DNA from 4 places in the Pseudescherichia vulneris genome. Region 1 is predicted to be linked to each of the others. Evidence: predicted binding sites of a transcription regulator. Region 1 holds the regulator's gene; each other region holds the start of a gene.
The links. Region 1 encodes CRP, which controls carbon source genes, mostly activating them, when cyclic AMP is high. Its sites were predicted from a motif close to ATGTGANNNNNNTCACAT; they were not measured.
Positions count from the first base shown of each region.

Region 2: the regulator CRP is predicted to act here: its motif matches at 3,233-3,250, upstream of FN633_RS15685 (YjcB family protein).
Region 3: the regulator CRP is predicted to act here: its motif matches at 8,151-8,168, upstream of FN633_RS01360 (enolase C-terminal domain-like protein).
Region 4: the regulator CRP is predicted to act here: its motif matches at 4,991-5,008, upstream of msrB (peptide-methionine (R)-S-oxide reductase MsrB).

Region 1 is NZ_LR607338.1:1,242,685-1,249,268, reverse strand. Features, by position in the region: gene pabA (aminodeoxychorismate synthase component 2) at 1-503, shown strand, start outside; gene argD (bifunctional acetylornithine/succinyldiaminopimelate transaminase) at 583-1,803, shown strand; gene FN633_RS05135 (YccS/YhfK family putative transporter) at 1,800-3,881, opposite strand; gene crp (cAMP-activated global transcriptional regulator CRP) at 3,934-4,566, opposite strand; gene FN633_RS05125 (OsmC family protein) at 4,875-5,279, shown strand; gene FN633_RS05120 (phosphoribulokinase) at 5,331-6,200, opposite strand; gene FN633_RS05115 (YheU family protein) at 6,254-6,472, opposite strand; gene FN633_RS05110 (hydrolase) at 6,473-6,584, opposite strand, start outside.
Region 2 is NZ_LR607338.1:3,772,401-3,777,653, forward strand. Features, by position in the region: gene FN633_RS15665 (glutathione S-transferase family protein) at 1-72, opposite strand, end outside; gene soxR (redox-sensitive transcriptional activator SoxR) at 363-833, opposite strand; gene soxS (superoxide response transcriptional regulator SoxS) at 920-1,243, shown strand; gene FN633_RS15680 (EAL domain-containing protein) at 1,254-2,819, opposite strand; gene FN633_RS15685 (YjcB family protein) at 3,348-3,629, shown strand; gene ssb1 (single-stranded DNA-binding protein SSB1) at 3,695-4,234, opposite strand; partial or broken gene FN633_RS15695 (excinuclease ABC subunit UvrA) at 4,496-5,253, shown strand, end outside.
Region 3 is NZ_LR607338.1:355,171-364,141, forward strand. Features, by position in the region: gene FN633_RS01315 (cobalamin-independent methionine synthase II family protein) at 1-333, shown strand, start outside; gene ydeE (efflux MFS transporter YdeE) at 367-1,563, opposite strand; gene eamA (O-acetylserine/cysteine exporter) at 1,755-2,651, shown strand; gene marB (multiple antibiotic resistance protein MarB) at 2,696-2,899, opposite strand; gene marA (MDR efflux pump AcrAB transcriptional activator MarA) at 2,930-3,313, opposite strand; gene marR (multiple antibiotic resistance transcriptional regulator MarR) at 3,331-3,765, opposite strand; gene FN633_RS01345 (MarC family NAAT transporter) at 4,008-4,679, shown strand; gene FN633_RS01350 (sugar transporter) at 4,727-5,935, opposite strand; gene FN633_RS01355 (GntR family transcriptional regulator) at 6,076-6,789, shown strand; gene FN633_RS01360 (enolase C-terminal domain-like protein) at 6,786-7,985, opposite strand; partial or broken gene FN633_RS01365 (PTS transporter subunit EIIC) at 8,256-8,971, shown strand, end outside.
Region 4 is NZ_LR607338.1:1,445,749-1,454,719, reverse strand. Features, by position in the region: gene FN633_RS06030 (NAD(P)H nitroreductase) at 1-360, opposite strand, end outside; gene sppA (signal peptide peptidase SppA) at 524-2,377, shown strand; gene ansA (asparaginase) at 2,433-3,449, shown strand; gene pncA (bifunctional nicotinamidase/pyrazinamidase) at 3,460-4,101, shown strand; gene FN633_RS06010 (YeaC family protein) at 4,146-4,418, opposite strand; gene msrB (peptide-methionine (R)-S-oxide reductase MsrB) at 4,460-4,873, opposite strand; gene gapA (glyceraldehyde-3-phosphate dehydrogenase) at 5,215-6,210, shown strand; gene FN633_RS05995 (D-hexose-6-phosphate mutarotase) at 6,285-7,169, shown strand; gene FN633_RS05990 (aldo/keto reductase) at 7,215-8,069, opposite strand; gene FN633_RS05985 (MipA/OmpV family protein) at 8,205-8,951, opposite strand.

The DNA.
Region 1 (6,584 bases):
CTGAGGTCGTGGTGAAGCGCAACGACGAGATAACCCTCGCCGATATCGCGGCGCTGGCTCCGGAGAAGATCGTGATCTCGCCCGGCCCCTGCACGCCGGACGAGTCGGGCATATCGCTGGAGGTCATCCGTCACTACGCCGGTAAGCTGCCGATCCTCGGGGTCTGCCTGGGCCACCAGGCGATTGCTCAGGTGTTTGGCGCGACCATCGTGCGGGCGCAGAAGGTGATGCATGGCAAAACCTCGCCAATTACCCACAGCGGCCAGGGCGTGTTCCACGGCCTCAACAATCCGCTTACCGTCACCCGCTACCACTCGCTGCTAATCGATCCCGCGACGCTGCCCGACTGTTTCGAGGTGACCGCCTGGAGCGATACCCAAGAGATTATGGCGATTCGTCATCGGGAGTGGGATCTAGAGGGCGTGCAGTTCCACCCGGAGAGCATCCTGAGCGAGCAGGGGCACGCGCTGCTGGCAAACTTTCTTAACCAGGCCGATTTTTAGTTGCCATGCACTGATTTTTTATGCATATTTTGTGATTATATTTTCATAATCATTGCTGCATATAACGGATGGGCATGACATGGCAACTGAACAGAACGCAGTTACGCGCGCAACATTTGACGAAGTAATTCTGCCCGTTTATGCACCGGCGGAGTTTATTCCGGTGAAGGGCAAAGGCAGTCGAGTGTGGGATCAGCAGGGCAAGGAGTATGTTGATTTCGCGGGCGGGATTGCCGTCACGGCGCTGGGCCACTGCCATCCTGCACTGGTGGAGGCGCTGAAGAGCCAGGGCGAAACCCTGTGGCATACCAGCAATGTCTTTACCAACGAGCCAGCGCTGCGCCTGGCGCGTAAGATTATCGACGTCACCTTTGCCGAGCGCGTGCTGTTTATGAACTCCGGCACCGAGGCCAACGAAACCGCCTTTAAGCTGGCGCGCTACTACGCCTCTACGCGCCACAGTCCGTACAAAACCAAAATCATCGCCTTCCATAACGCCTTCCACGGACGTTCGCTGTTTACCGTCTCGGTCGGCGGCCAGCCGAAATACTCCGACGGCTTCGGACCGAAACCCGCCGATATCATCCACGTGCCGTTCAACGATCTTCATGCGGTGAAAGCGGTGATGGACGATCACACCTGTGCGGTGGTGGTTGAGCCGGTGCAGGGGGAGGGGGGCGTGACTGCCGCCACGCCAGAATTCTTACAGGGCCTGCGCGAGCTGTGCGACCAGCACCAGGCGCTGCTGGTCTTTGATGAAGTGCAGTGCGGGATGGGGCGCAGCGGCGATCTCTTTGCCTACATGCACTACGGCGTAACGCCGGATATCCTCACCAGCGCCAAGGCGCTGGGTGGCGGTTTCCCTATCAGCGCCGTGCTGACCACCGAGGCGATTGCCAACGCCTTCCACGTGGGCTCCCACGGTTCGACCTACGGCGGCAACCCGCTGGCCTGCGCGGTGGCGGGTGCAGCCTTTGACATTATTAGCTCGACTGAGGTGCTGCAAGGCGTTAGCGAGAAGCGACAGCGCTTCGTCAAACATTTACAGCAGATCGACGAGCAGTTTGACGTGTTCAGCGATATTCGCGGCATGGGCCTGCTGATTGGTGCCGAGCTAAAACCGCAGTACAAGGGGCGCGCCCGCGATCTGCTTTACGCGGCCGCCGATGAGGGCGTGATGGTGCTGAACGCCGGGCCAGACGTGATGCGCTTTGCCCCGTCGCTGGTGGTCAGCGAGCAGGATATTGATGAAGGCATGCAGCGCTTTGCCGTGGCGGTAGCCAACCTTGTCCGGGCTTAATCTTTACTCCACCGGCGATTAAGCCAGATGCCATGATGCGGGCGCTGACGCCATGCCACCGATGAGATGGTGTGCATGCTGTTCAGATGCCCGATAATACGCTGGAGATGCATCTCCATCGGGCTCATTGGGCCGTGGGTGCGCGTCTCCGGCGCTTCAAGAATATTCGCGTCCCCGGATGCTCCGGCCCCGTCATAGTCCAGCCGCTGCTGGCAGCGCTGAAGCGCAATTTCGCATGACTCCAGATAGCGCTGGGTCAGGTCCGGCGTCAGCATGGCATGCTCCCGAGCCAGCGTTGTCAGGGCGTTAATATGCTCGACGATAAACTGGCTATGGGTCACCCAGAGCTTCATGTCTTCCAGATAGTGGGTATTGAACCCCGGCTCCTGCATCGCCTGATTCAGCGAGTTAAAGAGGGCGTTGTGCGCCTGGTTGACCCGTATCCGCTGGTAGGCCAGCGGCGTCGGCTGCGGATCGTCGCTGAGGATCAGGCGAATCGCATCCTGATCCTTCTCAATGGCATCATGGGCGTTTTTCCGCAGTAGACCGCTCTGCCACTGCGGCCAGAGCCAGACCATCCCGCCGAAGGCGATCAGGCAGCCAATCAGGGTATCGATCAGCCGGGCAACGATAAAATTCTCGCCGCTCAGGGTCAGAATTTGAATCGAGTACACCGCCGTAATGGTGAATCCTACCGTCGCCCAGCCGTAGCTCTTGCGAATGATCAGGTAGCTGATTAGCGTGATAAATAGCATGCCCAGCAGGGTATACCCCTCCGGAACATGGAAGTGCAGGGCAACGCCAGCAACCGTTAACCCTGCCAGTGTGCCTGCCGCCCGATGTAAAATACGTACCCGAGTAGCGCCGTAGCCGTTCTGCGTAACCAGCAGCACCGTCATTAGGATCCAGTAGGGCTTCGGCAGATGCAGGGCACTGCCCATCAGGCTGGCGATGCTCAACATGACGCTGATGCGGGCGGCATTGCGCAGCGCCGGAGATTTCAGCGACAGATAACTCTTGAGCGCCTCCCACAGCGGCTGGCGGCGCTGCTGGTCGGCCATCAGGTCGCGGGTATAGAGTGGGCGCTGGGTGCGCAGCACGCGGGCGATGCGGCTAAAGTGCCAGGCGCAGAACTGCCCAACCGGATTTTGCGGATGTTGGCGGGCGATCTTCTCCAGGGCACCAATCTGCTTCTCCATGGTGAAGCGGGTCGGGTAGCGATGGTACAGAATGTCGTCTGCCAGCACCCGAAGCCGGGCAGCGACCACCTGCGCATTCCAGCGGATCACCGCTTCGGCGTGGCTGCGCTCCACCAGCTTCTGCACCTCTTCCGGCTGGTGCAGGCTGACCGAGATGTGCTCCTGCAGATCCAGCGCCACCTGAAACGCCCGCAGCAGACGCTTGTAGTCGTTATGCTGGTTGGCGGCGAGCATATGCAGCTGCTGATAGCACTGGCTGATGAGATCCACCGCCTTTTGCTGACGCGCCAGCAGCGGCGGCAGGGCCTTCTCCGGATCGGCGTGCTGCGTCAGCAGGCTGTATTTCGCCTCGCAGTAATCGGCGAGCTGGCGGTAGAGCAGGCTCAATGATTCGCGCAGGGGCTGCTCGCGCCACAGCCAAAACCAGAACCAGTTAAATGCGCCATACCAGAGCGTGCCCAGGGCGTAGATGAGCAGCGGTTCCCAGACCGGCATATTGCCCGCCAGGCTGAGGGTAAAGATAGCGGCGATAAGCGAAGCGGGCAGCAGACGTGCGTGTAGAGGACTGATTTCCGCCGTGACGCCCAGCAGCATTGCCAATCCGGCGAGGATCAGCGGGAGCGCAACGTTGGCCCCCAGCAGCAGCTGCACCGCCAGGCTACAGCCAGCAAACAGCGAGCCGCCGATAACCAGGCGCTTAAAGAAGCGTTTGTGCGGCGTATCAAGACCGGCAATGTTGCAGCAGGCGGGCACCAGCGAGAATAGCAGACCATGCTGAAGATGACCCAGCGCCAGACCGATGGCCACAGGAAGACACAGCACCAGCGTTTGCCGCAGTGCGTAGTTAACTTCGGGGTGGTAGATTAACCTGCGCCACATGAGGAGAAGAGCAAAAACGGCGTCCGCAGAGGCGATACGCCGTTCTTAAAGCTTAACGTGTTCCGTAGACGACGATGGTTTTGCCGTGCGCGGAGATCAGGTTCTGATCTTCCAGCATCTTCAGAATACGGCCTACGGTTTCACGGGAGCAGCCGACGATCTGGCCGATCTCCTGGCGGGTGATTTTGATCTGCATCCCGTCCGGATGGGTCATGGCGTCCGGCTGTTTAGCCAGGTTCAGCAGGGTCTGCGCGATGCGGCCGGTGACGTCGAGGAAGGCGAGGTTACCCACTTTCTCAGAAGTGACCTGCAGGCGGCGTGCCATCTGCGACGAAAGACGCATCAGAATATCCGGGTTGACCTGGATCAGCTGACGGAATTTTTTATAGGAAATTTCGGCCACTTCACAGGCGGTTTTCGCCCGTACCCATGCGCTGCGCTCCTGGCCCTCTTCAAACAGGCCCAGTTCACCGATAAAGTCGCCCTGGTTCAGGTAAGAGAGGATCATCTCTTTCCCTTCTTCGTCCTTGATGAGCACTGCCACTGAGCCTTTGACGATGTAGTACAACGTTTCCGCTTTTTCACCCTGGTGAATCAGCGTGCTCTTCGATGGGTACTTATGAATGTGGCAATGAGACAAGAACCATTCGAGAGTCGGGTCTGTTTGTGGTTTGCCAAGCACCATGCGCGGTTATCCTCTGTTATAAGCTGGCGCCAGTCGCGGGACGCATCCGGCGGCTGGGGTTGCAATCATATGCTTCCCGAATCCTGGGAAGGGGGCCGTCAATATAAGCGTGCGGCCTGTAATGGTTGAAGTCCTCTGCATACCTGCATAATGTCAATACATTACCGTAGCATCCCGACTGTTTTAGCATAGCTTTTGCCGTGTGTCTCCTGGTGTCTCGCTTCAGCTTGATGGATGTCGCCTTCCGTTGCGCGTTTTACTCGGCGCGCGTAATCTGTCGGGAAAATTGCCACTCTGGAGTGATGAAAATGCAAGCACGCGTAAAATGGGTTGAAGGGTTAACGTTCCTCGGCGAATCCGCCTCTGGCCATCAGGTTTTAATGGACGGCAACTCCGGGGATAAAGCCCCCAGCCCGATGGAGATGGTGCTGATGGCGGCAGGCGGATGCAGCGCCATCGACGTGGTGTCGATCCTGCAGAAAGGCCGTCATAGCGTGACCGATTGCGAAGTGAAGCTGACCTCCGAGCGCCGGGAAGAGGCCCCGCGTCTCTTCACCCACATCAACCTGCACTTTATCGTTACCGGCAAAGAACTGAAGGATGCGGCGGTATCCCGCGCGGTAGATCTCTCGGCGGAGAAGTACTGCTCCGTGGCGCTGATGCTGGAGAAAGCGGTTAACATCACCCATTCATACGAAGTGATTGAGGGATGATTTTATGCCCGGTGGCGCTGCGCTTACCGGGCCTACATGACGCGCATTGCCTTATTCAATCTTCTTGCCTTCCATCAGCCGCTGCACCAGCGGCAGCATGATCAGCTCCATCGCCAGCCCCATTTTGCCGCCCGGCACCACCAGGGTATTGATATGGGAGATAAACGAGCCTTGCAGCATCGCCAGCAGCCAGGGGTAATCTATCCCCTCCAGATCGCGGAAGTGGATCACCACAAAGCTCTCGTCCAGCGAGGGAATATTTTTGGCTGCGAAAGGGTTTGAGGTGTCGACCGTGGGGACGCGCTGGAAGTTGATGTGGGTGCGGGAGAACTGCGGCGTAATGAAGTTGATATAGTCATCCATTGAGCGTACCACCGAGTCCATCACCGTCTCCCGGGAGTGGCCGCGCTCGCTGGTGTCGCGGATCATCTTCTGGATCCACTCCAGGTTGATAATCGGCACCACCCCCACCAGCAGATCCACATGGCGTGCCACGTCGTGCTGGGGCGTCACCACGCCGCCGTGCAACCCCTCATAAAACAGAATATCGGTAGGTTCCGGCAGCGGCTGCCACGGCGTAAAGGTGCCCGGAACCTGGTTCCACGGCACGGCTTCGTCGTAGGTGTGCAGATACTTGCGCGCCTGCCCGGTGCCGTTGTGACCATACTCGATAAAGGTCTGCTCCAGCAGGCCAAAATCGTTGGCGTCCGGGCCAAAGTAGCTGATATGCCGCCCGGCATCGCGCGCCTTGCGGATTGCCATATCCATCTCCGGACGGGTATAGCGGTGGAAGCTATCGCCCTCCACCTCGGCGGCGCGCAGCCCGAGCTGAGAAAAAATTTTACGAAAGGCGAGGCTGGTGGTGGTGGTTCCTGCACCGCTGGAACCTGTCACAGCAATCACCGGATGTTTGGCTGACATAGCGAACGACTCCCTGATAAACAGCAGAAGAGGGCGGATCGCCTGACGCAGCGTTATTCGCGAAACTGTTTACGGGGCATAATATTGACCGTCTCGTGTAGCTCTGACCACACCAGCACGGCCTCACCCGTTTCCAACTGACGCTTTACGTCGGCAACCTTTTGCTCAAGCGAACGCTCATGTTCACCATAATCGGTGCCTTCGCGCAAGACAAAGCTCTCAATCAGGCTGTAGAGCGTCTCGGGTGGAACCTCTTGCCAGGGAATAATCATCTATGCCTCCAGATAGGGTGCCAGCCAGTCGGGGATGCGCTTTTCAAGCCACATCTCAGGGCGGCGTAGCGTGCCGCCAACGAAGCCAACATGGCCGCCATGTTCGGTCAAC
Region 2 (5,253 bases), 2.5 Mb from region 1:
CAGACCCAGCTCTTCCAGGGCCCAAAGAACGCGCTGGGAACGCGACTGATTAAGATGATGTACAGCGATCACGGTTGTCTCCTGCTATCGATATGAGATAAGGCCTTGTCAGGCTTGCCCTCGCCTCCCCTAACTATAGAAAATTGCGCATGATCCGCGAAAAATTTCGGCAAAACTGACGGGTTTATCCCTGGCAATCCCGGTCTGGTGGCATAGACTAAAAGTGTCAACACAAACCGGAACCTCAACAACGCGTTCGAGCGAGGGGTGTAGATGTCGGGGGAAACCCTCCTGTAAATGAGCGGGATAGAGCGAAAGACAAAGACCGGAAATAACTAAAGCGCCCTTGTGGCGCTTTAGTTTTATTTGTCGTTTGCCTCATCCTCTAACAGCCGGGCCCCGGTTCCCTGCTCTCCCAGCCGGTCGCCTGGGTTACGCAGCGGACAGTCGCTGCGCGACAGGCAGCCGCAGCCGATACAGCCGTTAAGATCGTCCCGTAGCGCCTCAAGCGTGTGAATACGTCTGTCCAGCTCCTCCCGCCACTGGGAGGAGAGCTGCTCCCACGTTTTGGCATTCAGCGTATGGCCAGCGGGCAACACGCTCAGCGCTTCGCCGATGGTCGCCAGAGGAATGCCGATGCGCTGGGCAATCTTGATGATGGCCACGTAGCGCAGCACGTCACGGGTATAACGCCGCTGGTTGCCCTCGTTACGGACGCTTTTAATCAAGCCTTTACTCTCATAAAAGTGCAGAGCCGAGACGGCGACCCCGCTACGCCTCGCCACCTCGCCTGGGGTCAGCATCGCTTTAATACGCGGCAATTTCTTTTCCATAAAGCCCTTTACCTCAAGTTAACTTGAGGAATTATACTCCGCTTCAGACCAAACGACGACTTCAGCACTGAAAAAGAGGCAGCAGTATGTCCCATCAGCAAATTATTCAAACGCTTATTGAATGGATTGATGAACATATCGACCAACCCCTGAACATTGATGTAGTGGCGCAGAAATCCGGATACTCCAAGTGGTATTTGCAGCGGATGTTTCGTGCGGTGACTCACCAGACGCTGGGGGATTACATCCGCCAGCGGCGGCTAGTAATGGCAGCAGAGGCGCTACGGACGACGCAGCGGCCAATCTTTGATATTGCGATGGAGCTGGGGTACGTCTCGCAGCAGACCTTTTCCCGCGTGTTCCGTCGGGAGTTCGATCGCACGCCGAGCGATTACCGGCATCAGATGTAGCGCGGGCGGATCAGCGCAGCGGCTGCCGGGCCCACGCCATAAAGTCCTGGGGCGACAGCGCCTTTGCGAAGTACCAGCCCTGGCAATACTGCACGCCACGCTTTAATAGCCAGGTCACCTGCTCTGAGGTTTCCACGCCTTCGGCAATGATCTTGAGGCGTAAGCTTTGCGCCATCTCAATGATGTGTTCCGCAATCAGGTGGCTGGTACTGTTGGTAGTCAGCGTATCGATAAAGGATTTATCAATTTTCAGAATATCGACGTTCAGCGAATATAAATTGTGCAGGTTGGAATAACCGGTGCCAAAATCATCAATCGCCACCTCATATCCTGCCTGACGAAACGCCTGGATAACCGGCGTTGTTTTCGGCACATCAATAAACCCACGCTCGGTCACTTCAATTTTAATTTGCTGGGCCTTGACGGCATGCTGTTGGGCTTTATCAGAAATTAAAGCAATCAGGCGAGAGGAGTGGAAGTCCGAGGCGGAGAGGTTAATTGAGATATACAGCTGCGGATTTTCAGATAAGAAACGACCTAAATCAGCGAAGACTTCCTCAACGGCATAATCGGTTACCCGTTCAATGAGCCCCTCTTTTTCCGCCAGCGGTATGAATTCCGCCGGGCTCATCACCTGCCCTTCAAACCCAGGCCAACGTAACAACGCCTCGGCCCCCACGCACTGGCCGGTTTTAATATCAATAATCGGTTGATAATTGAGCCGCAGCTGACGTTTTAGCAAGGCGCGATGCAATAGACGGCGCGGTGAATTAATTTCCTGGTGGGTTCGGGACCACATTAGCAAAATAATAATGCTGCAAATCATCCCCAGCGGCAGCGTGAGCGTCGCCTGATGATAGAGAAACTGGAAATAGCGATCGCTGGAGGTGGAGACAATAATCGCTATAGGACGCTTTTCCGAGTGGGCAATGGTATAAAAGCGGCCATCCTGCTGAAAGGTAAAGTCGTTGTTCTGTACCAGACCTGCCAGTACCCGGACATCCGCCGTCGGGCTCACCGAGAAGAACGCCTTTGTTACCGTGTCGTATACGCCGTAGGCCAGCGAGTGGTCATCCGACATCACTTCGCTGTAGGCTAACGGGTTGACTACCAGTGCATAGTGGCCGCGCTGCATATAGACCATCTTATAGCCAGCATAAAACGGAGTATCACGATAATAATAGATAGAGACGTCCGGAGAGCGGGTATATTCCGCTGCGGAAATAATATAGGGCTCCACGGGTGCCATTGAGGTAGAACATAAAAAACGATCGCCATTAGCGTATATTATATCGGCAACGTAAAGCTGCCCGCGGATAATATTGAGCATATTATCGCGATGCGCTGGCGAGCAGATCCTGCCGTTAAATTTCTCTGCTTTACTGCGCGCGATATCGACCTGTTGGATAACCAGCTCGGTTTTATCCAGCGCAAGTTGCGCAAATGAACGCAGCTGTATGCCCGTCTCTTTAACGGCGCGGATGTGAGCAAACCATAGCGCCAGCATCACAGGCAGCAAAACTACCATGATGATCCCGACAATCCTTAGCGCCTTGCGGCGTGCGCTATGATTCATTTCCGCCCTATATCCCTGCTTTATGTGTGCCTGCATGGTCGGCAGGAAGCTTTGATAAACAGGTGATTACGTTGCATGAATCATCAGACATTAGCAACCGACTTTTATCATTAATAACCTAATATTTAGTTATGACGATAATATTTGTCCGTAAGCCAAACTAAAAGTGTTCGCCCTGTTTATATTAAGGAAAATAATTATCCAGCTATCGATAAGGGTTTTTCGTTAACGCCACAGGGGATCGTTGATTAAGCCAAACTGCCAGTGCGATAAAAAAGGATGAGTCCTGCGTTTATTTTTTCGTCTATGGCAATCCGCATTGAGCGAATAATGCACGCACCTATTTCCACACACTTCTAATGGTTAAATCGCACTCAAAAAGCCTGCACCACGACTGGCTAATAAAAGAACAAATGTGATATAGTTCACATATCTTATGAAACAAAAATAACGTTTCATTGTATCCCGTCAGTCCCTGCGAGCCTCACCCCAACGAAAGCGGCCCGCAGACGTGTGAGGTTAAAAACTATGGCCACCATTACGACTAGCCTTGTTCTGCTGCGCTGGCAGCTTATGAGCGCAATCCTGATGTTTCTAGCCAGCTCGCTGAACATCAAATTCCGTAAGTCCGACTATATTGGGCTGGCGATCATCAGCAGCGGTCTCGGCGTTGTAGCGTCCTGCTGGTTCGCCACCGGGCTGCTCGGCATCACCCTGGTCGACGTGGCGACTATCTGGCACAACATCGAAAGCATAATGATTGAAGTCGCCAGCCATGCGCCGCCAGAGTGGCCGGTGGTCATCACCTGAGTTAAAAAACAAAAAACCCCGACGCGTCGGGGTTTTTTTATGGCTTACGCTAGCTCAGCGCGCACTCAGAACGGGATGTCGTCGTCGAAGTCCATCGGCGGCTCGTTGTTAGACGGTGCCGGAGCGGACTGCTGCGGACGCTGCTGTGCGCCGCCGCTGAACTGGTTCTGGTTGCCGCCCTGCGGCTGCTGAGGCTGACCCCAACCGCCCTGCTGACCACCGCCCTGCTGACCACCTGCCGGTGCCCCGCCGCCCTGACGGCCGCCGAGCATCTGCATGGTGCCGCCCACGTTCACCACCACTTCAGTGGTGTATTTTTCCACGCCGGACTGATCGGTCCATTTGCGGGTGCGCAGGGCACCTTCAATGTAAACCTGAGAACCTTTACGCAGATACTCACCGGCCACCTCGGCCAGTTTGCCAAACAGCACAACCCGGTGCCATTCGGTCTGCTCTTTCATCTCACCGGTCGCTTTATCACGCCAGGATTCGGAAGTAGCCAGCGTAATGTTGGCTACTGCGCCCCCATTCGGCATGTAGCGTACTTCCGGGTCCTGGCCCAGATTACCGACGAGAATCACCTTGTTTACGCCTCTGCTGGCCATGGTTGTGTCTCCTGAATACGTTTCTTAATCTCAATAGTGTAAGCGCGCGATTGTAACTTACCAAGCGACGCTTTGATACCTTGCGAGGAGGATTCCAGTAATCCGCCCGCCGTGCGCTATTTTCGCACAAATGCGTCCGGGATGCATTCTTATACTGTATATCCATTCAGGTTTTTTTGTGTCATAATTAACCGTTTCAGTTCAGTTCGCCGGATGTCCTTCAAACATACCGAGCGCCGAGTCTCTTACCGGGAAAGGTGAATGGATAAGATAGAAGTACGGGGCGCGCGCACCCACAATCTCAAGAATATCAACCTCGTTATCCCACGCGACAAGCTGATTGTCGTCACCGGGCTTTCAGGTTCAGGTAAATCATCCCTGGCTTTCGACACCCTCTATGCCGAAGGTCAGCGTCGCTACGTTGAATCGCTCTCCGCCTATGCGCGCCAGTTCCTGTCGTTGATGGAAAAGCCGGATGTCGATCACATCGAAGGTCTGTCGCCCGCGATCTCCATTGAGCAGAAGTCGACCTCGCACAACCCACGCTCTACCGTCGGGACCATTACCGAGATCCACGACTACCTGCGTCTGCTGTTTGCCCGCGTAGGTGAGCCGCGCTGCCCGGATCACAACGTGCCGCTGGATGCGCAGACCGTCAGCCAGATGGTGGACAACGTGCTGTCGCAGCCGGAAGGCAAGCGCCTGATGCTGCTCGCGCCGATCATCAAAGAGCGTAAGGGCGAGCACACCAAGACGCTGGAGAACCTGGCAAGCCAGGGGTATATCCGCGCCCGTATTGATGGTGAAGTGTGTGACCTCTCGGATCCGCCGAGCCTTGAACTGCATAAAAAACATACTATCGAAGTGGTCATCGACCGCTTTAAGGTGCGGGACGATCTGACCCAGCGCCTGGCCGAATCGTTTGAAACCGCGCTGGATCTCTCCGGCGGGACGGCGATTGTCGCCGATATGGACGATGCGAAGGTTGAAGAGCTGCTCTTCTCCGCTAACTTTGCCTG
Region 3 (8,971 bases), 890 kb from region 1:
GTGGCTGAAGTCCTCTTCGGCCAGGTCAACGTCGATGCCTTCTTCCTCGAGTATGACAACGATCGCTCCGGCGACTTCGCTCCGCTGCGCTTTATCCGTCCGGGTAAGCAGCAGGTCGTGCTGGGTCTGATTACCACGAAAAACGGCGAGCTGGAAAACCCGGAAGGGATCGAGGCGCGCATCAAGGAAGCGGCGCAGTATGTGGATATCAATCAGATCTGCCTCAGCCCGCAGTGCGGCTTCGCCTCGACGGAAGAGGGTAATAGCCTGACCGAAGCCCAGCAGTGGGATAAGGTCCGCCTGGTGACGCGCATTGCCGAACAGGTCTGGTAATCGTTAAAAGGGGCAGATTTCCTGCCCCTTTTTTTATGCTTTTGCCGCGCTGAGTCCACTATCCCACGGCCTGATCTGCATTCCGCGCAGCATCATCAGCCAGGCGAAAACAATGGTCGCCGCCAGGATGGCAAACAGCGTCCAGCCCGGCAGGGTGGTCAGAATAATGCCGGTGGCCAGTGGGTTCATCGCCGCACCAAGCCAGCCGAGGGCCTGGGCTGAAAAATAGCTCGCTTTCATGCCCGGCGGTGCAATATGGTCGATCAGCATGTATTCGCCCGGCGCATAAATGATCTCCCCAACAGTGAACACGGCGGCTGACAGCCCCCATAGCCAGAGCTGGCTGCCAGAGATCATAAAGCCCAGCAGGCCAAGAACAAAGCAGAGGGTGCCGACGGCCATCATGGGACGGATATTATTGGCCCGCAGCGTGCGGCCAATCACGTACTGAAACATGACCACGATAACCGCATTCACCGGCAGGACCAGTGCCACCACCTTCTGCGCAAAGGCATTATCGGCCACCGCCATCACGTACTGCGAAATGCAGGAGGCAAAGGAGCCGCTGACGAACGAGGCCAGCACGCCGGAGAGGGTAAACCACAGCAGGGCTTTATCGTGCAGCAAAAGTGACGGTGACCAGGGCTGGAGAGTCTCCTCTTCGCGCTTCACCATGACACGCTGGACCCAGAGCTGAATGAATACCAGCGGGAAGGCAGCGCAAGCCGCTGCCAGCCAGAAGGGCAGCTGGCTGCTCTGCATCACCAGCAGGGTGCCCAGCGGCGGGCCAATTGTCCAGCCGATGTTGAGAAACGAGTAGTTAAGCGAGAACACTTTTGACTTCGCCGCCGGCGCCAGCGTATCGGAGAAGTAGGCTTTAACGACGGTGGCGAAGACCGAGTAGGCGCAGTTGATAATGGAGAAGAAGATCACCACCAGCACCGCGTTATGGCTAAGGGGTATGCCGATAAAGCTGACCACGAAAATGGTGATAGCAATCAGCATGTAGCGCTTCTTATCAAACTTATCGGCAAGAATGCCAAAGCCGAGGCTGAAGAAGACGCCGACGGTCATGGCCACGGTCATGGCAAATCCGACCTGATCAACCGCCATACCGTACTGGCTGTTGAGGTAGATTGTCATGAACGGCAGCGTAGCGCCGCGACCGATGGTTAACAGCAGTGATGAAGCAAGTAGTGCGATGATGGAGCGTTGCTGAGATGTGATCATGTTGTATCCGACAGTGCAGTGTTTTTTATTTTTTGCGTTCACTATCAGCAATACCACGCTAAACGCGCACTGTATAGCGACTACATTTCTCACAGCACACGGCGTGACCTACCGAATATTGTGATCTGTCTCTAGACATATTTTTACGATAACGTAACATTTTTACAAAAGCTGAATCTTCAGGGGCAGGTATGACGCGGAAAGACGGACTACTGGCAATGCTGGTGGTAGTAGTGTGGGGACTTAATTTTGTCGTGATTAAGGTCGGGCTGCACAATATGCCCCCCCTAATGTTGGCAGGTCTGCGTTTTGTGCTGGTGGCCTTTCCTGCGCTGCTATTTGTTGCCCGGCCGAAGGTGCCGCTGCGTCTGCTGCTGGGTTACGGCCTGACCATCAGCTTTGGCCAGTTTGCCTTTCTGTTTAGCGCGATCAAGTTTGGCATGCCCGCCGGGCTGGCCTCCCTGGTCTTGCAGGCGCAGGCATTCTTTACCATTGTCCTTGGGGCAGCAACCTTCGGCGAACGGCTTCAGCTTAAGCAGGTGCTGGGAATTACCCTGGCGATCTTTGGCGTGCTGGTACTGGCGGAATCCAGCCTCACCGGTCAGGACGTGACCGTGCTGGGCTTTATGCTGACTCTGGCGGCCGCCTTCAGTTGGGCCTGCGGCAATATCTTCAACAAAAAGATCATGCAGCATTCGTCACGCCCGGCGGTGATGTCGCTGGTGGTCTGGAGCGCGCTGATCCCAGTGGTACCCTTTATGGTTGCCTCGCTGATCTTCGATGGCCCGGCGCTGATGCTGCAAAGTCTGGTGCAGATTGATATCACCACCGTGCTGTCGCTGATCTATCTGGCGTTTGTCGCTACCATCATTGGCTACGGGATCTGGGGGACGCTGCTTGGGCGCTACGAAACCTGGCGCGTTGCGCCGCTCTCGCTGCTGGTGCCAGTGGTTGGCATGGCCAGCGCCGCGCTGTTATTGGGGGAGACGCTAAATGGTCTGCAGCTACTGGGCGCTGCGCTGATCATGGCTGGCCTGTACATCAATATCTTTGGCTTCCGTCTGTGGCCGTCGGTCGCGGCACGCTAAAAAAAAGCCCCGCACAGGGCGGGGCAAGAACGTATTAGCCGTGCTTAGTTGTAATAGGGCACGCCTAACTCGTCGGATTTATCACTTCCGGAACCCATATGATTTAAGTCAAACGGTGACTGGTCATGGGCGGAAGGCATAATCATCGCGTCGCGCTGGTTTTGTTCACTAGGGCGCGGCTGCTCCGCATTGCTATAGCCAGAAAACAGCGCCAGCAGGGTAAGGGCGGCGGAGACGGTAAACTTCATGATTTCCTCGATACGTCTAAATACAGGCGGTTAACAGTTGTAATGGTTTAGCGGCAGCAGATAACGGGCCTCACCGTGCATACTGGTCATGCGATACTTATGCGGCGGCACGTCGAAATAGTTTTTAAACGTTCGGGTCAACGTCTGCTGTGACTCAAAGCCGTAGCGCTCTGCCAGGTAGAGAATCGGCTCGTTGCTCTGCTTAAGCTTCTGTGCGATTTCAGTAAGCTTGCGGCTGCGGATATAGTGACCTAATGAGTGCCCGGTCTCTTTCTTAAACATCCGTTGCAGGTGCCATTTTGAATAACCCGAACGCTCGGAGACTTTCTCCAGCGACAGCGGTGACTCCAGGTTATCCTCGATCCAGTCCAATATGCTATGAATAGTAATGGCGTCATTATTGCGTCTGGACATCATTATACCTCTTCTGTTTACGGCAGTATTTTCTTGAGCAAGTACTCAAGGGTTGCCACTTCATCTGCCGTTAAGTTTTTTGTTAGTTCCTGATGCAGGTCTTGCCCCACTAATTTATGGCCTTGCTCACAAAGCGCTGCGCCGTCAGCAGTAAGCTGGATCAGCACGCCGCGCTTGTCATGCGGATTAGGCTGACGCTCAATCCAGCCTTTGCATACCAGTCGATCCAGCATGCGGGTGAGTGCCCCGAGATCGACAGACAGCACTTTTTTCAGCTCCACCGGCGTGATGCAGGTCGCGCAGCGGATAGAGCAGAGCACCTTAAACTGCGTCGCCGTGATATCCAGCGGCGAAAGGTAATCGTTTAATAAGCGATCTTTTTTCTGGTTGACCATGTGGATCAAGCGGCCCAGTGGGATGATTTCGTTGAACAAGTCACTGGTGCTTTTCACGATGGTTGCCCCGGCAAGTAGATTAGTCACGGCAGATACTATTGCCGGGGCAACTATAAGTCAACTGAATGCATTAACTTATGCCACAATTTGCTAAAACGTTTCACGTACCAATTTTTTAGCAATAACTAATAAATTAATAACTGTAGTTTATACATTGGCTTAGCGTATTGTCCGCTGCACATGCAGGGGCTTTGCGCATATAATAGGCATCTACGTATCCGCTTCATGGAGTGCACCTTATGCAGGATCTGTTCAGGGCAATTGGATTAGGACTGGTGGTATTACTGCCGCTGGCGAACCCGTTGACTACCGTCGCGCTGTTTCTTGGCCTGGCGGGCAATATGAATGCCGCCGAACGTAATCGCCAGTCACTGATGGCGTCGGTTTACGTATTTGCCATTATGATGGTTGCCTGGTATGCCGGGCAGGTGGTGATGAATACCTTTGGTATCTCGATTCCGGGGCTGCGCATCGCCGGGGGACTGATCGTCGCCTTTATCGGATTCAGGATGCTCTTTCCCCAGCAGAAAGCACATGAGTCCCCGGAGGCCAGGAGCAAAACGGCGGAACTGATAGAGGAGCCGGACGCCAATATCGCGTTTGTCCCGCTGGCGATGCCCAGCACCGCCGGCCCGGGAACCATCGCGATGATCATCAGCTCGGCTTCCACCCTGCGTCACAGCTCTACCTTTCCGGATTGGGTGATCCTGGCTGCACCGCCGCTGATTTTCCTGCTTGTGTCGGTGATCCTTTGGGGCTGTCTGCGTAGTTCGGGCGCGGTGATGCGGCTGGTGGGAAAAAGCGGTATTGAGGCCATCTCACGGTTGATGGGCTTTCTGCTGGTCTGCATGGGGGTACAGTTTATTATCAACGGCGTGCTGGAGATTATCTCCAGCTACCCACTCTCATAGTAACGAAAACGTAGGCCGGGTAAGCGCAGCGCCACCCGGCGTAAACGCTATTGGGTCTGCTCTTCAAGCTCAGTGTGCTCTTCCAGCACCGTAGGCCAACGGCGGAATATCACCACCGACCACACCAGCGCCGCCAGAGCGGGGACTGCGCCAACGTAACCCACGTTAGCCATCGACCAGTGCAGGCTTACCTGGTTGCCTACCAGCGCGCCCGCGCCGATGCCGAGGTTAAAGATCCCTGAGAAGAGCGCCATCGCCACGTCGGTGGCGTCCGGGGCCAGCGACAATACCTTCACCTGCATACCGAGGCCGATGATCATAATCGCAACGCCCCAGAATCCGCCGAGCACGGCAAGGTACGTTGTGCTGTGCGAGGCAGGCAGCATCAGCACCAGCGAGAGGGTCAGAACGGCAATAGCACCGCTGACCAGCGTGGAGGCGTGCAGGTTGCCCAGCTTGCCAAACAGGATGCTGCCGATGATCCCTGCGCCGCCCAGGATCAGCAGCAGCACGGTAGCGAAGCTGGCACTCAGCCCCGCCACGTGCTGCACAAACGGCTCAATGTAGCTATAGGCGGTGTAGTGCGCGGTTACCACGACTACCGTCAGCAGGTAGATACTCATCAGCGCCGGGCGACGAACCAGCAGCGGCAAGCTTTTCAACGAGCCAGAGTGTTCGCTTGGCAGCTTCGGCAGCAGCTTCGCCAGGCAGAGCAGGGTGATCAGCGCCCCAATGCCGATAATAAAGAAGGTGGTACGCCAGCCGAAGTATTGTCCGACGATCCGGCCTATCGGCAGCCCCAGCACCATCGCCAGCGCCGTACCGGTGGCCAGCAGGCTAAGCGCCTGGGCACGCTTGCCCGGCGGGGCCACGCGAATAGCGAGCGAGGCGGTGATCGACCAGAAGATAGCATGCGCGAACGCAATGCCAATCCGGCTCACCACCAGCACGGTAAAGTTCCACGCCAGGAAGGAGAGCACGTGGCTGGCAATAAACAGCACAAACAGCACGATCAGCAGCTTGCGCCGCTCTACCTGGCTGGTGAGCAGCATAAACGGCAGCGACAGCAGCGCCACAACCCAGGCATAGATGGTGAGCATAATGCCCACTTCCGGGGTTTGCATGCCGAAGCTATCGGCGATGTCAGAGAGCAGTCCGACAGGAACAAATTCAGTGGTATTGAAGATGAAAGCCGCAATGGCCAACGTCACGACGCGCAGCCACGCAACTTTGCGTGAAACAGTGTTCGTTGTCATAAGGTTATAGTAGTGTTGATGAGGGGAAAAGATGGGGCGATCTTAAAACGTTCACTGGCGAAAACACAATCATTTTGTGATTTAGATCCCATTTTAAACCCGTAATAAAAACGCTCTTTTCCCTAACGTTGATGGAAGCCATGAAAAAACGGGAATTTATCACTCAGGATCTGCTCAGCAAGATCTTCCAGACGGCCAGCGAGCCGTTACATAAATTACCCGCCGAGCGCGAACTTGCCGAAGAGTATGGCGTGTCGCGCTACACCGTGCGGGAAGCGTTAAAAAAGCTGGTCAGCATCGGCATTATTCGTATCGTGCAGGGCTCGGGTATATACGTCAGCGAAAACGCGCGCAGCAATCCGCTGGTCTACAACTCCATCACCGAAAAACGCTTTAATCAAATGCGCTATCGCCTGCTCAGCCTGCATAAACGGTTGCCCAGCAAAGAGCAGCAGCAGGTATTTGGCATCGGGGAAAATGAGTGGCTGTGGTACTTCTGTCGCCTGCGCTACGTGGACGAGCGCTGTACGCAGATTGAAACCTCCAGCCTGCCGCTGGCGCGCTTTCCCGATCTCAATCAGCAAGTAATCGAAAGCTCACTGCAACGCTATGCCATCGGTAAAGGCCTGACGCTGTCCCACTTCCTCACCCATTATCAGGCGGTGGCGGTGGATAAAGCCCAGGCCGCGCTGCTCGGCTGCAAACGCGGCACGCCCGCCATGAAAATCACCAATCGCGGCATACTTTCCGGCAGCGAAGTGTGGATCTTAAGCGAAGTGATCGACATTCATTACGAATGTACCTACGTTACGCCGTTCAACGCTGACAACCTGCGCTTTCGCAGCGGCAGTTAAGGCGTGTGCATCGCCCCGTTCGGCAGGCGGCTTTGCGTCCATTCGTGTGGACGATAGACCACCGGGAAACGCGCCAGCGCCGCTTCATCCACCTGTATGCCAATCCCCGGACGATCGAGCGGATACATATATCCGCCCTCCGCCTGCGGCGCGTCGGGGAACAGTGCCAGGGTATTGGTCTGGGCCGGGATAAACTCCTGAATCGCTGCGTTGTGCAGGTGAATATTAAGATGGGTATTCACCGCCACGCCGACGGGGGTCATATCCGGCGGCCCGTGCCACGCCAGCCGCACGCCAAACGCCTGACACAGCACCGCCAACTTGAGCGCGGGGGTAATGCCGCCGATCTGCGACACATGGCAGCGGATAAAATCGATCTGCCGGTTGACGATCAAATCGTGCCACTCGGCCGGGTTGTTAAACAGCTCGCCCATCGCCAGCGGCACGCTGCTGTGTGCTCTAATCTGCGCTAACCAACCGCTCTGCTGCGGCGACACGATATCTTCCAAAAACCACGGCTGATAAGGCTCCAGCGCCTTCGCCAGCTGAATCGCCTGCTGCGGGAACAGTCGCTCATGTACATCATGCAGAATATGAAAACGGTGGCCGTACTTCTCGCGCAGGGCTTTAAACATGGCGATAGTATTTGCCATGTATTCGTCCTGATCGTAATAGGCACCCGCCGTCGGTTCGCGTGTGGCATGAAGATCCTGCGGTGTGCCGCCGTAAAAACCGAGCTGGCAGCGAATGTAGCGATAACCTTGTGAGAGCAGAGCATCTACCTGAGGATAGAGGTCATCCATGCTTTCACCGGCAGCATGACTGTAAACCGCAATCGCGTCTTTCGATTTACCGCCGAACAGCTGATAGAGCGGCATACCCGCCAGCTGGCCTTTGATATCCCACAGCGCCATATCCACGCCCGCAATGGCGTTGTTCATCACCGGACCATTTCGCCAGTAGGCGTTCACCTGCATCATCTGCCACAGATCTTCGATGTGGTTGCCATCGCGCCCCATCAACAGTGGTTTCAGGTATTCATCCACCATGGTTTTTACCGCCAGCGGCCGCTGCTGAAACGTGGCGCAGCCATAGCCGACGATATTCTTATCGGTGGTGACTTTGACCAGCACCAGGTTGTGACGATCCGGGCGGGTGATGAAACATTCAACGTTGGTGATTAAAGTGGGTGTCATGGTCGCTCCTGACGGCTGACTGAAAGCAGAGTACGGGGACTATTATTCCTGCTCTTATTTACCGATTTCCAGCACTTTATTTTGGTCCGCGCAGGGAAGGTAAATGATAAAAAAACCAGACCAATTTGCCCTGATTGTTGCTCATCTCGCCTTTGTATGTGGGTTATGTGAGCATTGTCACTTTTTATTGGTCTGTTTATCACCGCCACCTTCCCGTAGACTTCTTCAGCATTGAACATGCCGTCATCAAGGCAGATAAGGAGCCAGCAAATGAGTAATCCAGCCATCATCAACGCGCTAATTCAAGGCGTTGGCGGTCGAGAAAATATCAATAAAGTCTGGCACTGCATGACGCGTCTGCGCTTCGATCTGGTGGATGAGGCGAAGATCAACCAACAGGCCGTGACCCAGCTACCTGGCGTATTGGGCGCACAGCTGCAAAGCGAGCAGTATCAGGTCATTATCGGCCCGCAGGTAAATCACTGGTATCAACAGATAGGCGGCGACGTGACCGCTGAGCCAACCGGTGAGGCACCTGCCAAAGCCAGAAAAGGCTTAATTTCGCTGTTTATGGATACGGTGTCCGGCGTGTTTGGCCCCATCGTACCGGCTATCGCGGGTGCGGGGATGATCAAAGGCTTGCTGGCCGGTTTTATTGCCATGAATCTCCTATCAGCCAAAAGTGACACTGTCATGGTGATCGATATGATCGCCAGCGGCGTGTTCTGGTTCCTGCCGTTTTTCCTGGCGGTATCCGCCGCCAAAATGTTTAAAACCAACGAATATTTAGCGGCAGCCGTGGTTGCCTGCTTGATGTATCCCTCCTTGATCGAGGCGGCCAAGCAGCTGTCGAGCGGTGCGCCGGGGGCAGTGCAGGCCTACTGGTTTGCCGGTGTGCTGCCGGTGTCGATATTTAACTACGCCTCTAGCGTTATTCCCGTCATCTTTTCGGTGCTGGCGTTGAGCTATATCCATCGCGCGGTGGA
Region 4 (8,971 bases), 200 kb from region 1:
CATCTGCATCGCCATGACCGCGCAGCCTGCGGAGAGAAGCTGCTCCCAGCGCGGCACTTTCGGATGCGCTTCACAGTGCGCGACCACCGCAATGATGAGTGGAGCACGAAACGGCGCGCTACGGGCCTTGTCGATACCTTTCTCATCCTGTCCGGCCTCGGTGGCCGCCTGGGTCAGGAGCTGGCTAAAGCGCTCGCGCCCTTCCCCCTCCACGATGAAAAAGCGCCACGGCTGCAACGTGCCGTGGTCCGGCGCACGCATGCCAGCGCGCAAAATATTTTCCAGCATCTCGCCTGCCGGTGCAGGTTCAGCCAGCCGGGAGGCGCTACGACGGTTAACGAGCAGTTCAAGTGCGTCCATGAGTTAACTCCTGTCATCAAATTTGGGCATAAAATTAACATGCGCGGGAACTTTGTTACAGCGTCGACGGTGATTCCTGCTGACAAGAGGCCGTCGGGTAATTAGGATAACCGCACATTCCCGCACGGGGTGCGGTGGTTGTTAAACAGGTTAGGGAGAAGACATGCGAACCCTTTGGCGTATTATTGCCGGATTCTTTAAATGGACGTGGCGAGCGCTCAATTTTGTGCGCGAACTGGTGTTCAACATTTTTTTCATCTTGTTGATTCTGGTAGGCGTCGGCATCTGGATGCAGCTGAGCTCAGGCCCGGCTGAGCATACCAGTCGAGGGGCATTGCTTCTTGATATCACGGGCGTGGTGGTGGACAAGCCCTCCAGCAGCAGCAAGCTCAGCGCGCTGGGTCGCCAGCTGTTTGGCGCGAGCTCAGACCGCATGCAGGAGAACTCCCTGTTTGATATCGTGGAGACCATCCGTCAGGCGCAGGCCGACCGCAATATTACCGGGATTGTCCTCGATCTGAAAAACTTTGCCGGGGCCGATCAGCCCTCAATGCAGTACATCGGTAAGGCGCTGAAGGCGTTCCGCGATAGCGGCAAGCCGGTCTACGCCATCGGGGATAACTACAGCCAGGGGCAGTACTATCTTGCCAGCTTTGCCAATAAAGTGTGGCTCTCCCCGCAGGGCGTGGTGGATCTGCACGGCTTTGCCACCAACGGTCTCTACTACAAGTCCCTGCTCGACAAGCTGAAGGTTTCGACCCACGTTTTCCGCGTCGGTACCTATAAGTCGGCCGTTGAGCCGTTTATCCGTGACGATATGTCCCCCGCCGCGCGGGAAGCGGACAGCCGCTGGATTGGCGAGCTATGGCAGAACTATCTGGGCACGATTGCCGCTAACCGCCAGATCACTCCGCAGCAGGTCTTCCCTGGTGCGCAGGGCGTGCTGGATGGCCTGAGCAAAGTCGGCGGTGATACCGCCAAATACGCGCTGGACAACAAGCTGGTGGATACGCTGGGCAGCAGCGCCGATGCGGAAAAAGTGCTGGTCAAACAGTTTGGCTGGAGCGATGAGGATAAAAACTATCGCGCCATCAGCATGTATGACTATCCGCTGAAAAAACCGAGCGAGGTGGGCAGCAGCGTGGCGGTGATCTTTGCCAACGGCGCAATCATGGATGGGGAAGAGACGGCGGGCAACGTCGGCGGCGACACGACGGCCTCGCAGATCCGCGACGCCCGTATCGATCCTAATGTTAAAGCCATCGTCCTGCGGGTTAACAGCCCTGGCGGCAGCGTTAGCGCCTCAGAGGTGATCCGCGCCGAACTGGCCGCAGCGAAAGCGGCGGGCAAACCGGTGGTGGTCTCCATGGGCGGTATGGCGGCATCGGGCGGCTACTGGATCTCGACCCCGGCCAACTACATCGTGGCTAACCCCAGCACGCTCACCGGCTCCATCGGTATCTTCGGGGTGATCAACACCGTTGAGAAGAGCCTTGATGAGCTGGGCGTCCACACCGACGGCGTGGCAACCTCCCCGCTGGCGGATGTCTCGGTCACTAAAGCCCTGCCACCGCAGGTGCAGCAGCTGATGCAGCTAAGCATCGAGAATGGCTATCAGCGCTTTATCTCCCTGGTTGCGCAGGCGCGTAAATCAACGCCGGAGCAGGTAGACAAGATTGCTCAGGGCCACGTCTGGACCGGTGAGGATGCGAAAAACAACGGTCTGGTGGATGCGCTGGGTGACTTTGACGATGCCGTGGCGAAAGCCGCCGAGCTGGCGAAGCTGAAGCAGTGGCACATCGAGTACTACCAGGACGAGCCGACCTTGCTGGCCCGCATGATGGACGGCTTCTCCGGTGAGATCCGCGCCATGCTGCCGCAGGCCTTGCAGGCCTATCTGCCTGCCCCGCTGGCCGCAGCGGCGGATACGGTAAAAGCCGAGACCGATAAGCTGGCGGTATTTAACGATCCGCAAAGCCGCTACGCGTTTTGCCTGACCTGCGCCAACATTCGATAACCCATCTCCCCCCTTCACCGGGGGGATTTTCTTTGCGGTACAAGAACTGACAACCATGCAAAAAAAATCAATTTACGTCGCCTACACCGGCGGGACCATTGGTATGCAGCGCTCAGAGCAGGGCTACATTCCAGTCTCTGGTCACCTGCAACGCCAGTTGGCGCTGATGCCCGAGTTCCATCGGCCGGAGATGCCGGACTTTACGATCCACGAATACGATCCGCTGATGGACTCGTCGGATATGACTCCGGAAGACTGGCAGCATATCGCGGACGATATCAAAGCTAACTACGATCGCTACGACGGCTTTGTCATTCTGCACGGCACCGACACCATGGCTTTCACCGCCTCGGCGCTGTCGTTCATGCTGGAGAACCTTGGCAAGCCGGTAATTGTGACAGGGTCACAAATACCCCTCGCCGAACTGCGCTCGGACGGGCAGATTAACCTGCTCAATGCCCTCTACGTGGCGGCGAACTTCCCGATTAACGAAGTGACGCTGTTCTTCAACAATCGTCTGTTTCGCGGCAACCGCACCACCAAGGCCCACGCGGACGGCTTTAACGCCTTTGACTCCCCTAACCTACAGCCGCTGCTGGAGGCCGGGATCCATATTCGCCGCCTCGGCAACCCCGGTGCGCCGCGCTGTAACGGCGAGCTGATTGTTCACCGCATCACCCCCCAGCCTATCGGCGTGGTCACGATCTATCCCGGGATCTCGGCCGACGTGGTGCGCAACTTCCTGCGTCAGCCGGTGAAGGCGTTGATCCTGCGCTCCTACGGCGTAGGCAACGCGCCGCAGAACGGCGAGTTTCTCCGAGAGCTGGAGGCGGCCAGCGCGCGCGGCATTGTAGTGGTCAATCTCACCCAGTGCATGTCTGGCAAGGTGAATATGGGCGGCTATGCTACCGGCAACGCCCTGGCGCATGCGGGGGTCATTGGCGGTGCGGACATGACGGTTGAAGCGACCCTGACTAAGCTACACTGGCTGTTGAGCCAGGATCTGGACGCCGACGCCATTCGTCAGGCGATGACCCAGAACCTGCGCGGCGAGCTAACCCCGGACGAATAAGGAGCCTGTGATGACGCAACGAGCACTCTTGCTGGTGGATATACAGAACGATTTCTGCGCCGGTGGTGCGCTGGCGGTGCCGGAGGGCGATAGCGTAGTGGACGTGGCTAATGCGCTGATCGACTGGTGCAAAGCCCGTGGCGATACGGTGATAGCGAGTCAGGACTGGCACCCGGCCGATCACGGCAGCTTCGCCAGCCAGCACGGCGTAGAGCCCTATACGCAGGGAACGTTGGACGATCTACCCCAAACCTTCTGGCCCGATCACTGCGTACAGGGAAGCGAAGGGGCTGAACTGCATCCCCTGCTTCAGCAAAAAGCCATCGACGCGGTTTTTCACAAGGGTGAAAACCGGACTATCGACAGCTACAGCGCCTTTTTCGACAACGGCCATAAGCAGAAGACCGGCCTGGATGCCTGGCTGCGCATGCGCGGCGTCACCGAGCTTATCGTGCTGGGTCTGGCCACGGACTACTGTGTGAAGTTTACCGTACTGGATGCCCTACAGCTGGGCTATCAGGTTAACCTGATTACCGACGGCTGCCGGGGAGTCAATATTGGCAAGCAGGATAGTGCCCAGGCGTTTATGGACATGGCGTCCGAGGGGGCGACGCTCTATACGCTGGCAGATTGGGTAGAGACGCACGCCTAATTATTGCCCGGTAGCGCTACGCTTACCGGGCGTTTACCAACGCATTACTTGAATGTCGCGATCGGTTTGGGCGCGATGCCAAACTCCTCTTTTAGCTGCTGTTTGCTCTTCGTCACCATCTGACCGTTAGTGTCAATGGTCATATGCTGCGCATCGGTGTTGTGACGCGCCTGCCAGAGCATGACCAACTGGAGGCTGTTCTCTTTCTGCTCCGGGGTCAGCGCCACGCCATCGGGCCATTTCCCAGTCTCAACTGCGGTCGCCAAACGCTGATACACCTCAGGCGTCATGCTGGCGACAAGCTCATTAATTTCCATCGTTCACCCGCTCTCGTGGAATAATTTGCTGAATCGATTCTCTAGCCTTTAATTTGCTCGCCATCGGCCTCATCATTGAAGCTCAGGGAGGCTGAATTCACGCAGAAACGCTCTCCTGTCGGCTGCGGACCATCCGGGAAAACATGGCCTAAATGAGCGTCACAATTGCCGCAGCGGATCTCAATTCGCTGCATGCCATGTGAGTAATCGTTAAGATAACGGATCGCATTTTCACTCACCGGCTCGTAGAAGCTCGGCCAGCCACAGCCGGAGTCATATTTGCTCTGGGAGTTGAACAGGGCAGCATCGCATACCAGGCAGTGGTAAACGCCTTCGCGCTTGTTATGCAACAGCTTACCGCTAAACGGCGGCTCTGTACCGTGGTTTTGCGTCACATAAAACTGCATTTCAGTAAGGCTGTTTTTCAGGTCATCCTGAGAGGATTCATTAGCCATATGCTTGCTTCTCGCTATAGGTTCATTTACATCTTTTATCTGATTCTAACAAAACATTAACAGTGGCGTCCTGACTTTTGTTCTAAACTTAGGCGGTGCGAAAATGTAGCGGAGGAATTGTGATCTATTTCACGTTTTTATCCTGCGTGCCCTTTAAAATCCACGCCGGCGGCCCCATACGGGTTGTAGCTGATTGGAATAGTGAGACGACGTCGCCGCGCAAAGGTTATGCACAGGATTGATTTGTCGCAATGATTGACACGATTCCGCTTGACGCTGCGTAAGGTTTTTGTAATTTTACAGCCAACCTTTTATTCACTAACAAATAGCTGGTGGAATATATGACTATCAAAGTAGGTATCAACGGTTTTGGCCGTATCGGTCGCATTGTTTTCCGTGCTGCTCAGGAACGTTCTGACATCGAAATCGTTGGCATCAACGATCTGTTAGACGCTGACTACATGGCGTACATGCTGAAGTATGACTCAACTCACGGTCGTTTCAACGGCACCGTTGAAGTCAAAGACGGCCATCTGGTTGTTAACGGCAAAACCATCCGTGTTACCGCTGAAAAAGACCCGGCTAACCTGAAATGGGACGAAATCGGCGTTGACGTTGTTGCTGAAGCTACCGGTATCTTCCTGACCGACGAGACTGCTCGTAAGCACATCACTGCTGGCGCGAAAAAAGTTGTTCTGACCGGTCCGTCTAAAGACAACACCCCGATGTTTGTTAAAGGCGCTAACTTTGACAAATACGAAGGTCAGGACATCGTTTCTAACGCATCCTGCACCACCAACTGCCTGGCACCGCTGGCGAAAGTTATCAACGACAACTTCGGCATCATCGAAGGCCTGATGACTACCGTTCACGCGACTACCGCTACCCAGAAAACCGTTGATGGCCCGTCTCACAAAGACTGGCGCGGCGGCCGTGGCGCGTCCCAGAACATCATCCCGTCCTCTACCGGTGCTGCTAAAGCAGTAGGTAAAGTACTGCCAGAACTGAACGGCAAACTGACCGGTATGGCGTTCCGCGTTCCGACTCCGAACGTATCCGTTGTTGACCTGACCGTACGTCTGGAAAAAGCAGCGTCTTACGAAGAGATCAAGAAAGCCATCAAAGCCGCTTCTGAAGGCGACATGAAAGGCGTTCTGGGTTACACCGAAGATGACGTTGTATCCACCGACTTCAACGGCGAAATCTGCACTTCCGTGTTCGATGCCAAAGCAGGTATCGCACTGAACGACAACTTCGTTAAACTGGTCTCCTGGTACGACAACGAAACCGGCTACTCTAACAAAGTACTGGACCTGATTGCTCACATCTCCAAATAAGATGTGACACTCAACTTAAGAGCGACTTCGGTCGCTCTTTTTTTTGGCTTAAGACAGAGGATTGAGAAACGAATATGATTAATAAAATTTTTGCTCTTCCGGTAGTCGAAAACATTACCCCGGTGATTTCCCGCCGTCAGCTGGACGAGCTAGAGTTGATTGTCATCGATCACCCACAGGTGAAAGCCTCTTTTGCCCTGCAGGGCGCGCATCTGCTGTCGTTTAAACCGGCAGGCGAAGAGGAGGTGCTGTGGCTGAGCGACAATACGCCGTTTAAAAATGGCGTGGCGCTGCGCGGTGGCGTTCCGGTGTGCTGGCCGTGGTTTGGCCCGGCGCAGCAGCAGGGTCTGCCCGCTCACGGTATCGCCCGCATCCTGCCGTGGACGCTTACCGCCCATAACGAAGATGAGAACGGCGTAGTGCTGACCTTTGAACTGCAAAGCAGCGACGCGACCCGTGAACAGTGGCCGCACGATTTCACTCTCTTTGCCCGCTTTAAGCTCTGCCAGAGCTGTGAGATTGAGCTGGAAGCCCACGGCGAGTTTGAGACCACCTCCGCCCTGCACACTTACTTTAACGTGGGCGACATCAGCGCGGTGAAGGTGAGCGGCTTGGGCGATCGCTTTATCGATAAGGTAAACAACGCTCAGGAAGATGTCCTGGCCGACGGCGTGCAGACGTTCCCGGACCGTACCGACCGTGTTTATCTGAACCCGGAAGCGTGCAGCGTCATCCACGACGGCGCGCTGAATCGCACAATTGACGTGATCCATCACCATCACAGCAACGTGGTAGGCTGGAACCCAGGCCCGGCGCTCTCTGTCAGCATGGCCGACATGCCGGACGACGGTTATAAGACCTTTGTTTGCGTGGAGTCTGCCTGCGTGACCGCCCCGCAGAAAACCACCGAAGAGAAGCCGTCCCGCCTGGCGCAAACTATTCGCGTAAACAAGCGTTAATCAGTAAACACGCTATGCCCTCTCACCCAGAGAGGGCAACTTTTCCTATACCACATCCAGCGGCGTTTTGTGTCCCGGTGCCGGAAAGGCACGATCGAGCTGGTTCAGCTCATCTTCGGTCAGGTTTAACTCAAGCGCGGCAGCGTTCTCCTTAACATGCGTAACGCTCGCGGCTTTCGGGATCGCCATAACGCCTTGATGACGAATAACCCATGCCAGCAGCACCTGTGCGGCGCTTACGCCATGTCCGTGGGCGATCTCCCGAACGGTAGCATTTTCCAGCAGGCCATCGCGCAGGCGTCCGGCCTGAGCCAGCGGACTGTAGGCCATCACCGGCAGAGAGTGCTGCTGGCACCAGGGCAGCAGATCGAACTCAATGCCACGGGAAGCGAGATGATACAGCACCTGATTGGTAGTGCAGGCTTGACCGCCTTCAACGCGCCACAGCGCCTGCATATCGCTATAGTCCAGATTGGAGACGCCCCAGCGGCGAATTTTACCCTGGCGGATCAGGGTCTCCATCGCCTCTACCGTTTCGGCCAGAGAGTAGTTACCCCGCCAGTGCAGCAGATAGAGATCGAGATAGTCGGTGCCGAGACGGCGCAGGCTGGCTTCACAGGCGGCAACTGCCTTTTGGCCTCCCGCATTCCACGGGTAGACTTTCGACACCAGAAACACCTCGTCGCGCCTGCCCATAATGGCTTCGCCTACTACCACCTCTGCGCCACCGTCGGCGTACATTTCAGCCGTGTCGATGAGGGTCAGGCCGAGGTCCAGTCCAGCGCGAAGTGCTGCCACCTCGTTTTGCCGCTGACGGGGATTTTCACCCATATACCAGGAGCCCTGCCCAATTGCGGCCAGCGGCTGGCTGTCGGCAAACTGCACACGTTTTTCTGTCATGGTTTCCTCCTGGGTTATTTCCCTGAAAAAATTGCCCTGAAATGATTGCCCTACCGTAAAACAAACAGGGCGCAAGCGCCCTGTTGATATGTCTGGATCGTGCACATGGAATGCACAACGATTTGAGTATGAGCGTTAGAAGCTGTAAGTCACACCGGTAGAGAAGATCCCGGCCCAGGACTTATCAACCATTGGGCTGTCTTTGATCTCATCACCCAGACGGGTATAGCGACCAATGCCATATACGCTCCAGCTATCGTTCAGCTGGTAGCTGGCGCTCAGCTCCAGGTATGGACTCCAGTCGCTGTCCGGATCGTAGGTACGCAGACCGCTGCTACGAGACTCATGACCCGAGACGCCGTAGTAGTATTCGTTCTGGTTTTCGCTACTCCACTCAGCACCAATCCCCGGCGTCAGCGTCAGGCCACCGTTGGTGTAGCGGTAGAGCCAGGCCAGATCCCAGCTGATACCGTTGCTGTTATCCAGCGTGTCGCCAGCCAGCGAGGTGCGTAAAAAACCATACTGGGTGTTATGCACATAAGACAGACCCGCCATCAGCGTAGATTTACGCTTATCGAGCTGGCGCAGCTGCCAGTCATCACTGTCTTTTGGCCGGAAGTGGAACGGATTGTAGTAAGCCGTAACAGAGAGCTTATCGCTCTCATCATTCCAGAGATAGTAGCCGCCGCCGAGGCCGTGGAACCAGAAGTTCTCGCCTTCGTAGTTGATCACCGGGACGGGGGCGACATCGCGATCGTAATCTTTATAAGGCGTCTCAAGCACACCGACACCCGCGCCAATCGACCAGGGGCCCGCTGCGTTTGCCGTTGCGGCACATGATGCGATAAATACACCAAGCGCCAGAAGTTTGAGTTTGGTCACAATCCTTTCCTTCCTGTAGT